One region of the Streptomyces mirabilis genome, then DNA from elsewhere that is predicted to be linked to it. Evidence: riboswitches for the same ligand, from Rfam matches in the RefSeq annotation. Region 1 holds a riboswitch; each other region holds the start of a gene.
The links. Region 1 has a riboswitch for cyclic di-AMP ahead of SMIR_RS22480 (LysM peptidoglycan-binding domain-containing protein). Riboswitches for the same ligand answer to the same signal wherever they lie in the genome.
Positions count from the first base shown of each region.

Region 1 (3,051 bases):
TACACATTGTTCCAGAACGGAACAAAAACGGGTACCGAAATCCGGGTACGAAACGCTCGGCACGAAACGCTCGGCACGAAACGCTCGGCACGAAACGCCTGATACGAAAAACCCCGCTCCGGTGCGTACGGGGGAACACGCACCGGAGCGGGGGGCCCGTGGGGACGGGGGTGACCCTCATCGGGGCCTCCAGTGTGGAGACCCCTTTTATGAGGGACCTGTCATTCGGCTGAGGTGAAGCTGCCGATCATCAGCTGAGGTGAAGCTGCTGACCCGGGTAGATGAAGTCGGCGTCGTCGACGATGTCCTTGTTCAGCTTGAACAGCTGCTGCCAGCCGCCCTTGACCTTCTTCTTCTCGGCGATCGAGCTGAGGCTGTCACCCTTGACGACCTTGTACTCGCCGTCACCCTTCTTGACCTTCTTGCCGGTCGGGGTGGAGACGGTCTTCTCGGCGGCCGGGCGGGACGCCGAACGGGAGGCCGCGGTGTCCGTCGAGCGGGTGGCGGTACTGGTGCTCGGCGAGCTGTTCGACGAGGAGCTGTTCGAGGAGGACGAGGTCGACGGGGCGCTCGCGCCGCCGGTGTACGCGGCGCCCGACAGGCCCGTGCCACAGGTCGGCCAGGCGCCCTTGCCCTGCGCGGCGAGGACCTTCTCGCCGATGGTGATCTGCTGCGACTTGGAGGCCTGGTTGGCGGTCGCGGCGTACGCGGTGCCGCCGTACGCGGCCCAGGTGGAGGCCGAGAACTGCAGACCGCCGTAGTAGCCGTTGCCGGTGTTGATGGACCAGTTCCCGCCGGACTCGCACTGGGCGACGGCGTCCCACTCGGAGGCGGTGGCGGCGGAGGCGCTGCCGGCCGCCATCAGCGGAGCGGCAATGGCGACACCGGTGACACCGGCGAGCGTGGCGACACGGGTCGTCCGGTTGAAAACGGTCGGACGGCGGTGCTTGCCCTTGCTGGAAAACAGCATGGAGAGATCCCCTCACCGACGCCTGCGAGGTGAGCTGTCGGGTTCGGGCGGGTGAGTGCCCGGCCGTGCGCTCTGAGCGCTCGGCTTCACCCCAAGCCACTCCCGGTCAACTACCGGGTGCGGCACTTACCTTGGGTCCCCCGCTCCTGCCTACGGCGCTGACGCGTCGACTGTTCCCGTACGGCCGTTGGCAGGATTCGGCGTTGGCGACCGTCGGGGCCCGCTGTGGCGAGCGGTCATGACCGTAAGCAGTCGATCGGCTGAATTCCAAAGACGATCAGGGCCTTTGAGATCCATCTCTCACTCGCGCCAAACCGGACATTACACGGCGAACCATGACGCGAACTGCCCCTACTTTTCGCCCGATTCAGCACCAACTGCAAGGCTCTGACCGGGGAGGATGAGGTTCGGGTCGACGCCGACCGTCTTCTTGTTCGCGTCGTACAGCTCGGCCCATCCGCCTTCGAGGTCGAGGGCGTCCGCGATGGTCCAGAGATTGTCTCCGGCGCGCACCACATAGGAGCCGTCGACGACATCACGGGAGGCACCGGCGCCGCGCGAGGCATGCCGCCCGGAGGAGTCGTCGGTACGGCCGTCCGCGGCGCTGTCGGTGGCGTTCTCGTCCGCGTTGTCGCCGCGGTGGCGCCCGGCGCCGGCCGTCGCGTTCTCGGACGCACCGGAAGAGTCGTCACCCTGGCCGGAGTTGCCCGAGCTGTCGCCCTTCGTCGATTCCGTGTCGGAGTTGTCCGCTCCCTGATCGCCGCCGCCGGTGTCGGCCTTCGTCGTGTTCTTGGTCGCGTTCCCGGTCGCCTTCGAGGACGAACCGGACGAAGACGAATCAGACGAAGACGAATCGGACGTCGAGCCGGACGAGGCGGACGGGGTCGAAGTCGCGGACGAACTGGACGAACCGGATGAATTCGATCCGTTGGACGAATCGTTCGCCACTCCCGTGTCGACCAGGATGTCGCCCGAGTTCCTGCTCAGCCCGGAGAGCGGTCCACAGGTCGGCCAGGGGGTGAGGCCCTGGTCGTCGAGGAGCTTCTCGGCGATGGCTATCTGCTGCGAGCGGCTGGCCTCGTCGGCGCTCGACGCGTAAGTGAGACCGCCGTACTTCTCCCAGTCCGCCTGGCTGATCTGGAGCCCGCCGTAGTACCCGTTGCCGCTGTCGGCACTCCACTGGCCGGCACTCTCGCACTCGGCGACCCGGTCCCACGTGGTGCCGTCGGCCGCGCTCGCGCTGGTGGCACCGAGCAACGGGATCGCGATGGCGGATCCGGTCACTCCTGCCGCGACGATGAGGGCCGGGGCCTGACGGGGGCGACGATGGCGGCCGTTCCCGGAGAGCATGCGGAAGCCTTTCGCGTGACAGCAGGTGACTACGCGACGTGTGAGTCGCGTTGACGAGTGAACGTATCCGCACCCGAACACTTGTCACAAGTCGATGCAGCGTAGATCACGTGAAGATCACAGAGTTGAGAGCGTGTCAGGTTTGCGCGCCCACGGGTGTATGGTCGCCCGCTATCTCGAGACCAGTACCGGAGGCGTGAACTCCACTGGAAGCGTGCGCAATCCGCGCATAATGAGTCCGCCGCGCCAGCGCAAATCGGTTGAATCTCCCGCGAGTTGAAGGTCGGGGAGACGGGTGAGAAGAGTGGCGAGCGCGGTCTGGCCCTCCAGCCGGGCGAGCGGGGCGCCGAGACAGTAGTGGATGCCGTGGCCGTAGCCGAGGTGTTGGTTGTCACGGCGGGAGAGGTCGAGTGTGTCCGGCCGTTCGAACCGCGCGGGGTCACGGTCCGCAGCCGCGAGGACCACGAGGACGGGGTCGCCGGGTGCGATGTCCTGACCGCCGATGCGGACGGCCGCGGTGGCGAACCGCCACGTGGCCAGTTCCACGGGCCCGTCATAACGCAGGAGTTCCTCGACGCCGGTCTCGAGGAGTTCGCGTTCGTGGGCGGCGAGGGACTTCTGGAGGCGCGCGCGCTGCTCGGGGTGGGTGAGTAGGGCGTACGTGCCGTTGCCGATGAGATTGACGGTCGTCTCGAACCCGGCGAAGAGCAGGATGAAGGCCATGGCGGCGG
Region 1 covers NZ_CP074102.1:5,066,176-5,069,226, reverse strand. Annotated here, with positions in the region: gene SMIR_RS22480 (LysM peptidoglycan-binding domain-containing protein) at 251-970, opposite strand; cyclic di-AMP (ydaO/yuaA leader) riboswitch at 975-1,138, opposite strand; gene SMIR_RS22475 (LysM peptidoglycan-binding domain-containing protein) at 1,322-2,320, opposite strand; gene SMIR_RS22470 (cytochrome P450 family protein) at 2,492-3,051, opposite strand, start outside.

Region 2 (3,051 bases), 2.8 Mb from region 1:
TGGCCGTCTGGAGCGGCCGGTACGCCCTGCGGGGCGACCGGACGCGCGCCCCGCGCCCGAAGGAACGCAGGGCACCACCGCCGCGGCGCCCCTTCCTCCTCATGAACCCGCACTCCGGAGGCGGCAAGGTGGCGAGGTTCGGACTGCGGGAGAAGGCGGAGCGGCTCGGCGCGCAGGTCGTGCTCCTCGACCCGGAGAAGCACCAGGACGTCACCGCGCTGGCCCGGGCCGCCGTCGCGGACGGCGCGGATCTGCTGGGCGTCGCCGGCGGTGACGGTACCCAGGCGCTGGTCGCGGCCGTCGCCGCCGAACACGGTCTGCCGTTCCTGGTGGTCTGCGCCGGCACCCGCAATCACTTCGCCATGGACCTCGGCCTCGACCGCGACGACCCGGCGTCCTGCCTGGACGCCCTCACCGACGGCGTCGAACTCCGCGTGGACCTCGGCTTCGCCGGCGGCCACCCGTTCGTCAACAACGCCTCCTTCGGCGCGTACGCGGCGGTCGTGCAGAGTCCCGCGTACCGCGACGACAAGATCGGCACCATCCTGGACCTCCTGCCCGACCTGCTCACCCGCCAGCGCGGGCCGCGACTGACCGCCCGCGCCGGCGACACGACGCTCGACGCCCCGCAGGCCGTGCTGGTGAGCAACAACCCCTACCGGACCAACGATCCGGCCGGTCTCGGCCGCCGCGAACGGCTCGACTCCGGGCTGCTCGGTGTCCTCGGCATCACGGTGGACAGCGCGGCCGAGGCCGCCGCGCTCGTACTGGACCCCGCGCCGGACGGACTCGCGGTCCTGACCACCCGTGAGGTGGTCATCGACGCCGACCGCGCGGAAGTCGAGGCCGGCATCGACGGCGAGGCCCTGGTCCTGCCCGCCCCAGTCCACTGCCGCGTCGAACCCGGCGCCCTGCGCGTCCGCGTCCCCAAGGAACGGCCCGGCGTACCGGAGGTCCAACCCCCTTTGGACTGGCGCCGGTTGCGCACGCTCGCGGCGACCGTGGGGCGCACGGCGGTCGTACGACATCCTGGTCGTGGCCGGGACACGTAGACGAAGGTCACAATTACATATCGGACAGTTCGCGCTCCAATCTTCACACCAGGCACACAAATTGGCTAAGTTGGCGGCAGGCCGCACGACTCCCTCCGGCGAACCTCGCCGGGTCGCGCGACCTCCGCCGAATCCGATGCCCCCGCGGCAACCGGAACCGGGACCCAACCGACCTTGGGGTGAATCGGCCCAACTGCCCTCTCGGGCAGGGGCCGTAGGGCATGCCTTCCGGAATCTTCCGCCCGAACCCGACGGCCGACCCGGTAGGCGGAGTACGGAAGGAGTACGGCTCCCATGGCGCCGGAACGAACCCCGCGCCCTGGAGGCGGCAGCCTCCCTGGCATGCCCGACTCCGCACGCGCGACGGCCGCCCTCAGTGGCGCGGACGGTCCGAGCCGCGAGGAGGTGCAGCAGCGGATCAGCTCCCTCTACGACCAGGCCGAGAACGCCGTCGGGTTCGTCAACGGGACCCGCGCGATGACCACAGGGAGCCGAGGCCGCGTCAACCCGGCGCCGGAAACCGCGCGCAGGCGCCGCGACCCCGCCCTCGACGACATCACCAAGACCTGGTTCGACGCGGCGCGCACGCAGCTGGGTCCGTCCGCGCCGGCCAGGCTGCCGGCCGACCGGATGCCGAACCGCCCGGCCGAGGCGCGGCCCACGGGCCCGGCGAAGCGGCCGGAGGACGGGCTCACCAACCGTGGGCGGGAGTTGACCGCCCGCCCCGTTCTGGAGTTGACCGCAGGCCCCTCCGCCGAGGCGGCCGCCGGGCCCGTGGCCGAGTTGACGGCCAGGGCCGTCGCCGCGCTGCCGGCCGCGCCGGAGCCCGCGCCGCAACCTGCACAGGAGGCCGCCACGGCCCTGCTGCCCGCGCTGCCCGCCGCGCCGGGGCAGTCCGCGTTGAAGACGTCCAAGGAGAAGATCCAGCGGAAACTGGCGCTGGCTCGTGAGTTGGTGTCCAAGCACGCCGCACAGTGGAACCCCGGGCCCGCGGCGATCGAGTCACGTCCGGCCGAGGGCGTCTGGCCCACCCCGGAGGATCAGGCTCGCAACCAGGCAGCGGCGGAGTGGCAGCGACAGCAGTCGACCCCGCTCGGCCCGGACATGTCCCTCGGCACCGGAATGCCGCTCGGCACGAACGTGCCCATGGGTGCGGGGATGCCTCTCGGCACGGACACGTCCATGGGTGCGGGGATGCCTCTCGGCACGGACACGTCCATGGGTATGGGAATGACGCTCGGCCCGGACATGCCCCTCGGCACCGGGATGCCCCTGGCCGCGGGGATACCTCTCGGCACGGACATGTCCATGGGTACGGGGATGCCGCTCGGCGCGGACATGTCCCTCGGCGTGGGGATGCCGCTGGCCGCGGGTGTGCCCGTCGGCACCGGCACGGTAAGCCCCGTCGGCGCCGCGGAGTCGGCGTACGGCGGGAAGGCCGCCAAGGCCCTTGCCTTCGCCCGTACGCAGATCGGCAAGCCGTGTGTCTGGGGCGCGACAGGACCGGACTCGTACGACTCCGCCAGCCTCGTCCAGGCCGCCTGGAGGGCCGCCGGGGTCGCACTCCCGCGCACCGTGCACGGGCAGGCGACCGCCGGTGCGGCGATTCCCCTGACCGACATCCAGTTCGGCGACCTGATCTTCTTCTACGACAACGTCAGCCACGTCGGCTTCTACACCGGGAACGGCATGATGATCCACGCCCCCAGCCCCGGTGCCTCGATACGCGAAGAGTCCATCTTCTTCGCCGGACAGAAGGCGATCCACAGCGCGCTGCGCCCGGCGTGACGGACGGCGCCACATCAACCAAGGCCCCAAAGCACACATAAGGCACCGGAACGGCCGAAGTTTCGCAATAGCGGATGTACGTGATCCGCGCGGACCTCGCCGCCCGGCTCGCCACCCGCGCTGACCATACTGGGTGCGCACGCCGCCTCCCACCGCAAAGTGACTCATGCCCAAGCCCTCCACCGCCCGCGCCACCGCTCCGGAAACCGTC
Region 2 covers NZ_CP074102.1:7,864,187-7,867,237, reverse strand. Annotated here, with positions in the region: gene SMIR_RS34890 (diacylglycerol/lipid kinase family protein) at 1-1,052, shown strand, start outside; cyclic di-AMP (ydaO/yuaA leader) riboswitch at 1,168-1,338, shown strand; gene SMIR_RS34885 (C40 family peptidase) at 1,395-2,840, shown strand; gene SMIR_RS34880 (hypothetical protein) at 3,007-3,051, shown strand, end outside.
Region 2: linked by a shared signal. The riboswitch ahead of SMIR_RS34885 (C40 family peptidase) and the one ahead of SMIR_RS22480 (LysM peptidoglycan-binding domain-containing protein) in region 1 are both predicted to bind cyclic di-AMP.

Region 3 (3,051 bases), 1.6 Mb from region 1:
CTTGACGAACCCCGCCCCGAACGCCTGGTCGCCCGTGACGTGGCGAGGGGCGAGTGGCGTGTGGAGGTCGATCCTCGCCAGGACGGCACCCGTGTCCACCCGGACGGCCTCGAATGCACGGAGGACGCCCTGGACACGTACACCATCGATGAGTCGGACCCGCTCTCCGCCCGCACCCGCTCGACGAGGTCGATCCGTCTGCACCGCCCGGAGCTGCCCTGGGACGCCCGGGTCGAGACACGCTCCGAACTCAGCTGCGACGCCTGGGAGTTCATCACCTCGAACGAGCTGATCCGCAAGGACGGCAACGAGGTGGTCTTCCATCGGACGTGGGAGAGGCGAATCCCCCGGACGGCGGACTGGAGTCCCGGCGGCGGCATGGGCAACCCTGAGGAGCATGGCGCGGACCGGTGAGTTCCTGATGGCCCTGGACGAGGGGATGCTCGCGTACTTCCGCGAGATGGCCGACGAGATGGTCACGCGCTTCGGGATCCCCCGGGCCGAGGCGGTTGCGAGGATCAACAGGGCTTACGCGGGGCAGGAGTTCGGCCCCTACCCGGACCTGATGTGCCACGAACTCCCCGAATACTGGGCCCGCGGCCTCTACTTCAAGCCCAACGCCGGCCGGCTCCCCGACGACGACCCCGACACGGACCTGTCCGTGTGGGAGGTGCGCCCGGCTCCGCCCGCGGCCTCACCGGCCTGGACACTCGAAGCCTGATGTCCGATTTGCCGCCAGTGCCGCTTTATTTCTGCTTGGTCGCGTGAGTTGGGTCACGTCCACGTGGGGTGGACTCTTTATCCCCCTTTGACGACTCCCCCTTTGCATAAGGCAAGTTGAGTGTCACGTTCCGGATTAATCGGGCATTTTCTCCCACGCATTTCGCAGGTGAAAGCGATCTACACCGGGAAATGAGGGCTTGTTCCGGACATGTGCTCTCGCATACGTTCACGTCGATCCGGACGGACCGCCCAATCCTGCCGCCGACCGGAATATCCCAGCCACCCACACGCGCACGGCAGGAGCGGGGGACCCAGGTAAGCCGCCGATCCGGACACCGGAACGGCTAGGGGTGAAGTCGCACACACCGTGCGGCCGGGCAGCTCCCGCCCGAACCCGACAGCTCACCTCGCAGGCGCCGGAGAGGAATTCGCCATGTCCGCACGAGGCAAACGCCGCAGCTTCAAGACCCACAGCATCCTCACTCGGGGCATCCTCGCCGCGGGACTGGGCGGAGTCACGCTCGCCCTTCCGATCGTGGGCGCGACCTGCGCACAGGCCGCCACCCCCACCGCCGCCACCACCACCGACGTCCAGCTCATCACGTACAAGGTGGTCGCGGGCGACACCCTGGCCAAGATCGCACAGAAGTACCCCACGAGCGGTGGCGCGGCGAAGCTGTACGTCGCCAACCGCGCGGTCATAGGCCCCGACCCGTCGACGCTCCGCCCGGGCCTCACCCTGACCGTGGGCACCAAAAGGGTCCAAATCCCCACCAAGGCGACCCCGGCGCCCACCGCCACCAAGGCCCCTGCGAAGACGTACGCGAACAACCTCGACGGATGGATCAAGCACTCGCTGGACATCATGGCCCGCGCCAAGATCCCCGGCACCTACAACGGCATCCACCGCAACGTCATGCGCGAGTCCTCCGGGAACCCCCTGGCCATCAACAACTGGGACTCCAACGCCAAGGCCGGCATCCCCTCCAAGGGCCTCCTCCAGGTCATCGACCCGACGTTCAAGGCCTACCACGTGCCGGGCACGTCGATGAACCCCTACGACCCGGTCGCGAACATCACGGCGGCCTGCAACTACGCGGCGGCGAAGTACGGCTCGATCGACAACGTCAACGGGCCCTACTGATAGGACTGGTGGGACTGGTAGGGCTGGTAGGGCTGGTACGACTGCCGGAGCTGATGGGGCTGATGGGGTCGAGGAGACTCGGACGGCTGCCGGGGACTACGGGGCTCTCCGGACTCCCGGAACCGATCCGTCCGGCACGGGAACAACCGCTCCAGTACCACCGCGATCCCGTCGTCCTCGTTCGACAGCGTCACCTCGTCGGCCACCGCCTTCAGCTCCGGATGGGCGTTGGCCATGGCGACCCCCCGGGCGGCCCAGTCGAACATGGGGATGTCGTTGGGCATGTCACCGAAGGCGATGGTGGCGGCGGGAGTGAGACCGAGGTGGGCGGCGGCGAGCGCCAGCCCGGTCGCCTTGGTCACGCCGCATGGCTGGAGTTCGACGGTCCCGGGCCCCGACATGGTGACGGTGGCCAGCGAGCCCACCACACCCCGAGCCGCCGATGCCAACTCGTCGTCGGACAGCGACGGGTGACGGAGCAACACCTTGCTGATCGGCTCCGTCCACAGGTCGTCGCGTCGGTGCACCCGTACCGCCGGAAGCGTCGGATGCGGCATCACGTACCCCGGCTCGATGAGCGTCAGCCCGTCCACGCCGTCCTGGTCCACCGCGGCGTAGAGCAGCCCGACCTCCGCCTCGATCTTCCCGAGCGCGGTCTCCGCGAGTTCCCTGTCCAGGGTCACCGACCACAGCAGGCGGTCCGCCGCCGCGTCGTACAACTGCGCCCCCTGCCCGCACACCGCCAGCCCCGCGCCGCCGAGTTCGTCGAGCAGCGGTCGAACTCTCGGCGCCGGGCGCCCCGTCACGACCAGGTGCCGGGCGCCCGCCTCGGCCACCCTCGCCAACGCGGCCCGGGACCGGTCGGAGAGGGTGTCGTCGCCGCGGAGCAGCGTTCCGTCCAGGTCAGTGGCGATAAGTGAATATGCAGTCGGAGCGGCCATGATCCGAAGAATACGGATCGAACGACTCATCGGCCCGGCGTGAACCGGACGACGTCCGGTATCCCGTCAGCAACGCCGTTCACCGTACGGGGCGTACCGGGCGTACAGAGTGCACTTCTGCCCGCCCACCGAAGCGGGCGGTACGAAAAGACTCCGAGCGGAATGTCACTCCAGAGGATGACGCGGCTGCGGTGACTGTGGCTGCCTGAGCCCAACACGAGCTCCGGCGCGGCCGGTTGGGCC
Region 3 covers NZ_CP074102.1:3,428,752-3,431,802, forward strand. Annotated here, with positions in the region: gene SMIR_RS15075 (CocE/NonD family hydrolase) at 1-414, shown strand, start outside; gene SMIR_RS15080 (hypothetical protein) at 398-721, shown strand; cyclic di-AMP (ydaO/yuaA leader) riboswitch at 994-1,152, shown strand; gene SMIR_RS15085 (transglycosylase SLT domain-containing protein) at 1,157-1,867, shown strand; gene SMIR_RS15090 (HAD family hydrolase) at 1,861-2,808, opposite strand.
Region 3: linked by a shared signal. The riboswitch ahead of SMIR_RS15085 (transglycosylase SLT domain-containing protein) and the one ahead of SMIR_RS22480 (LysM peptidoglycan-binding domain-containing protein) in region 1 are both predicted to bind cyclic di-AMP.

Region 4 (3,051 bases), 4.9 Mb from region 1:
AACGCATCCGCTCAATACATGTCGAACTATTTTGCGACGCTGGCGGTCAAGCCGGGCTGACCCAGCCGTGGGGCCGGCCGAGACGACCGTGTCTCCGAATGGCCAAGTGGAGTGCTGTGCCAGCCCGACCCCCACTAACTTCGCTGAGCCAGTAACCGCCGCCTCAGGAAGGTGCCCTTGCCGGAGGGGACGGCGACCAGGCCGCGGTCCAGGTTCTCCACGATCCGGCGCGGCGGCGGATGCTGTTCGGTGGCGTGCGAGGGCGCGCCGACCAGTCCGGCCTGCAGCGCGGCGGCGGTGACGACGCCGAGTCTTCGAGGTCTCAGGATGACGTGCTCCTTGCGGTGGCGACGACGGCCGCGATGCCGTCGCCGAAGACACAGAAAGCACTTACGGAGATCACTGTGGAGTCACTCCCGCACCGTGTCGACACCTCGTGCGCCGGTGCCACAAGACCGCAATGTGCCGATCATGAAATGACCACGCCGGGACGCGTGGAGAAACACCGAGGGCCGGACCTCCGCGATCGCAGAGGTCCGGCCCTCGAAGGTCGTGAAAGGCGCGGCGGGCGTCAGCCGACGGCGACACCGTGCGAGCGCAGGTACGCGACCGGGTCCACGTCCGAGCCGTAGTTCGGGGTGGTGCGGATCTCGAAGTGCAGATGCGGACCGGTGACGTTGCCGGTCGCGCCTGAGAGACCGATCTGCTGGCCCTCGGTCACGGTCTGGCCCGCCGAGACCGACAGGGCGGACATGTGGGCGTACTGCGAGTACCGGCCGTCGGCGTGCTGGATGACGACCTGGTTGCCGTACGCGCCGCCCCAGCCGGCCGAGACGACGGTGCCGGCGGCGACGGCCTTGATGGTGGTGCCGGTCGGGACCACGAAGTCCACGCCGGTGTGGTAGCCGCTGGACCACATGCTGCCGGCGACCCTGTAGCCGGTACCGATGGTGGCGCCCTCGACCGGCAGGGTGTAACCGGTGTTGTCGGCGGTGCCGGTGGCCTGGGTGGCCGCGGCCTGGCTCTTGGGCGCGTCCGCCGCGCTGGACGACTCGGTGGCCGGCTGCGCCGACGACCGCGTGGACGTCTTGGCGGACGACTGCGTGGACGACTTGACCGACGGCTTGGTGTCGTCGGTCGACGCGGCCTTCTCGCCGATCGTGAGCTTCAGGCCGGGGTGGATCAGCGAGGGGTCGCCGCCGATGGCCTGGCGGTTGTCGGAGTAGAGCTTCTGCCACCCGCCGCTGAGATGCTGCCGCTCGGCGATCTTGGCGAGCCAGTCGCCGGCCTTCACCGAATAGGTCTTCGTCGCGGCCGTGGAGGCCGTCGCGGTCTTTTCCGAAACTGTCGCGGACTTTTCGGAAACTGTCGCGCCGGAAATCGTCGCGGTCTTTTCCGGAGTGGACGAAACCGCGGCTGTCGGCGTCACGGCATGGGCACCGGCGGCCCCCATCAGCGGCAGCGCGAGCGCGGCGCCACCGGTTCCGGCCACGGCGATCGAGCGGGAGAAGCGCTGGGACTTGGGACGGCGGTGCTTACCCTTCGCGGGCATGAAGAATTCCTCTCCGGCGCCTGCGAGGTGAGCTGTCGGGTGCGGGCTGGAGATGCCCGGCCACGCGGCTGCGCGGCTATACCCCTAGCCGTTCCGGAGACCGGAACAGGCGTGGTACCTGTGGGTCCCCCGCTCCTGCCGATTACCGGTGGGTGTGCGGATACCGGGCGGCGGCAGGATTGGGCGTCCGTCCGGATTGAGGGCGAACGTAAGCGAGATGGGGGCGCATCGCCAACCATATGGCTTTTCTGTGCGCATGCCTCTCTTGATCCATGCCGGAATGCCGGTCACCCTCCGTGGACAATGATCTCCCCCGTCCCTCAAACCGCCCGGAAATTCGGGCGGATCGAGAAAGCGGGACCGCAACGCATCGTCACGAATATGACGCTGCTCACGCACGTCGCACCACGGTCCTTCATTCCAGGGCCAGTTGGAATGAAGGCATCAATACGGACAGAACACTCACATGCGACGCAGCCGGATAACTGCCGCATCGAAGTCCCCGCGCAGCCCCGCCCGCAACCCGTGATGCAACAGCACCGCACCTCGGTGCACTTCGCCCGTTTCGCGGCATTCGTACGCGGCGCTCGGATCCAGCCCGCGTAGCCGGAGCGGGGCGACCGGCTCGCCGTGGTGCTGGGCCTGGAGCAGGGCGAGGACGACGGTCTCGTCGCCGCGGACGTACTGCACGGCGCTCAGTCCGCCCTCCGGAGGCCGCAGCCGGTAGAGGTCGCCGCGCTGCACGACCGGCCGGATCTCCTTGTAGAGGTCCACCCACTCCCGCGCCTCGACGAGCTCCGCCTCGCTCCAGTCGGCCAGGTCACCGCCGACCCCGAGGACCCCGGCCATGGCGCTCACGAACCGGAAGCGCAGCGCGCTGATCCGCCCGTTGAGCTGCGCGTTCGGGCTGTCCGTGACCCAGGCGGCCATGATCCGGGCCGGGTGGATCTGGCTGAAGCCGTGCTGGATGGCGAGCCGGTCGAGCGGGTCGGTGTTGTCGGAGGTCCACACCTGGTCCGTACGCGCCATGACCCCGAGGTCGATCCGGCCGCCACCGCCCGAGCAGGACTCGAAGGCGACCCCGGGGTGCTCGGCGCGCAGCCGGTCCAGGAGTCCGTACAGGGCCTCCACGTGCTCGACCCACAGCTTCTGGGGGTACGGCTCGCCGGGCCAACCGGCGTCCGTGAAGCAGCGGTTGAAGTCCCACTTCACATAGTCGATCGGGGCGCTCGAGAGCAGACTGTCGAGCTGCTCCCACAGGTGCTCCTGGACGTCCGGGCGGGCGAGGTTGAGTACGAGCTGGTTGCGGAACTCCGTCCTGGTCCGCCCCGGCTGGAACTGCACCCAGTCGGGGTGCGCGCGGTACAGCTCGCTGTCAGGATTGACCATCTCCGGCTCGACCCAGATCCCGAACTGCATGCCGAGCGCGTGCACGTCGTCGGCGAGGGGCTTCAGTCCCTGCGGGAAGCGGTCCGGGTTGGGGGTCCAGTCGCCGAGCC
Region 4 covers NZ_CP074102.1:193,369-196,419, forward strand. Annotated here, with positions in the region: gene SMIR_RS00830 (class I SAM-dependent methyltransferase) at 1-60, shown strand, start outside; gene SMIR_RS00835 (M23 family metallopeptidase) at 572-1,552, opposite strand; cyclic di-AMP (ydaO/yuaA leader) riboswitch at 1,555-1,713, opposite strand; gene SMIR_RS00840 (alpha-galactosidase) at 2,015-3,051, opposite strand, start outside.
Region 4: linked by a shared signal. The riboswitch ahead of SMIR_RS00835 (M23 family metallopeptidase) and the one ahead of SMIR_RS22480 (LysM peptidoglycan-binding domain-containing protein) in region 1 are both predicted to bind cyclic di-AMP.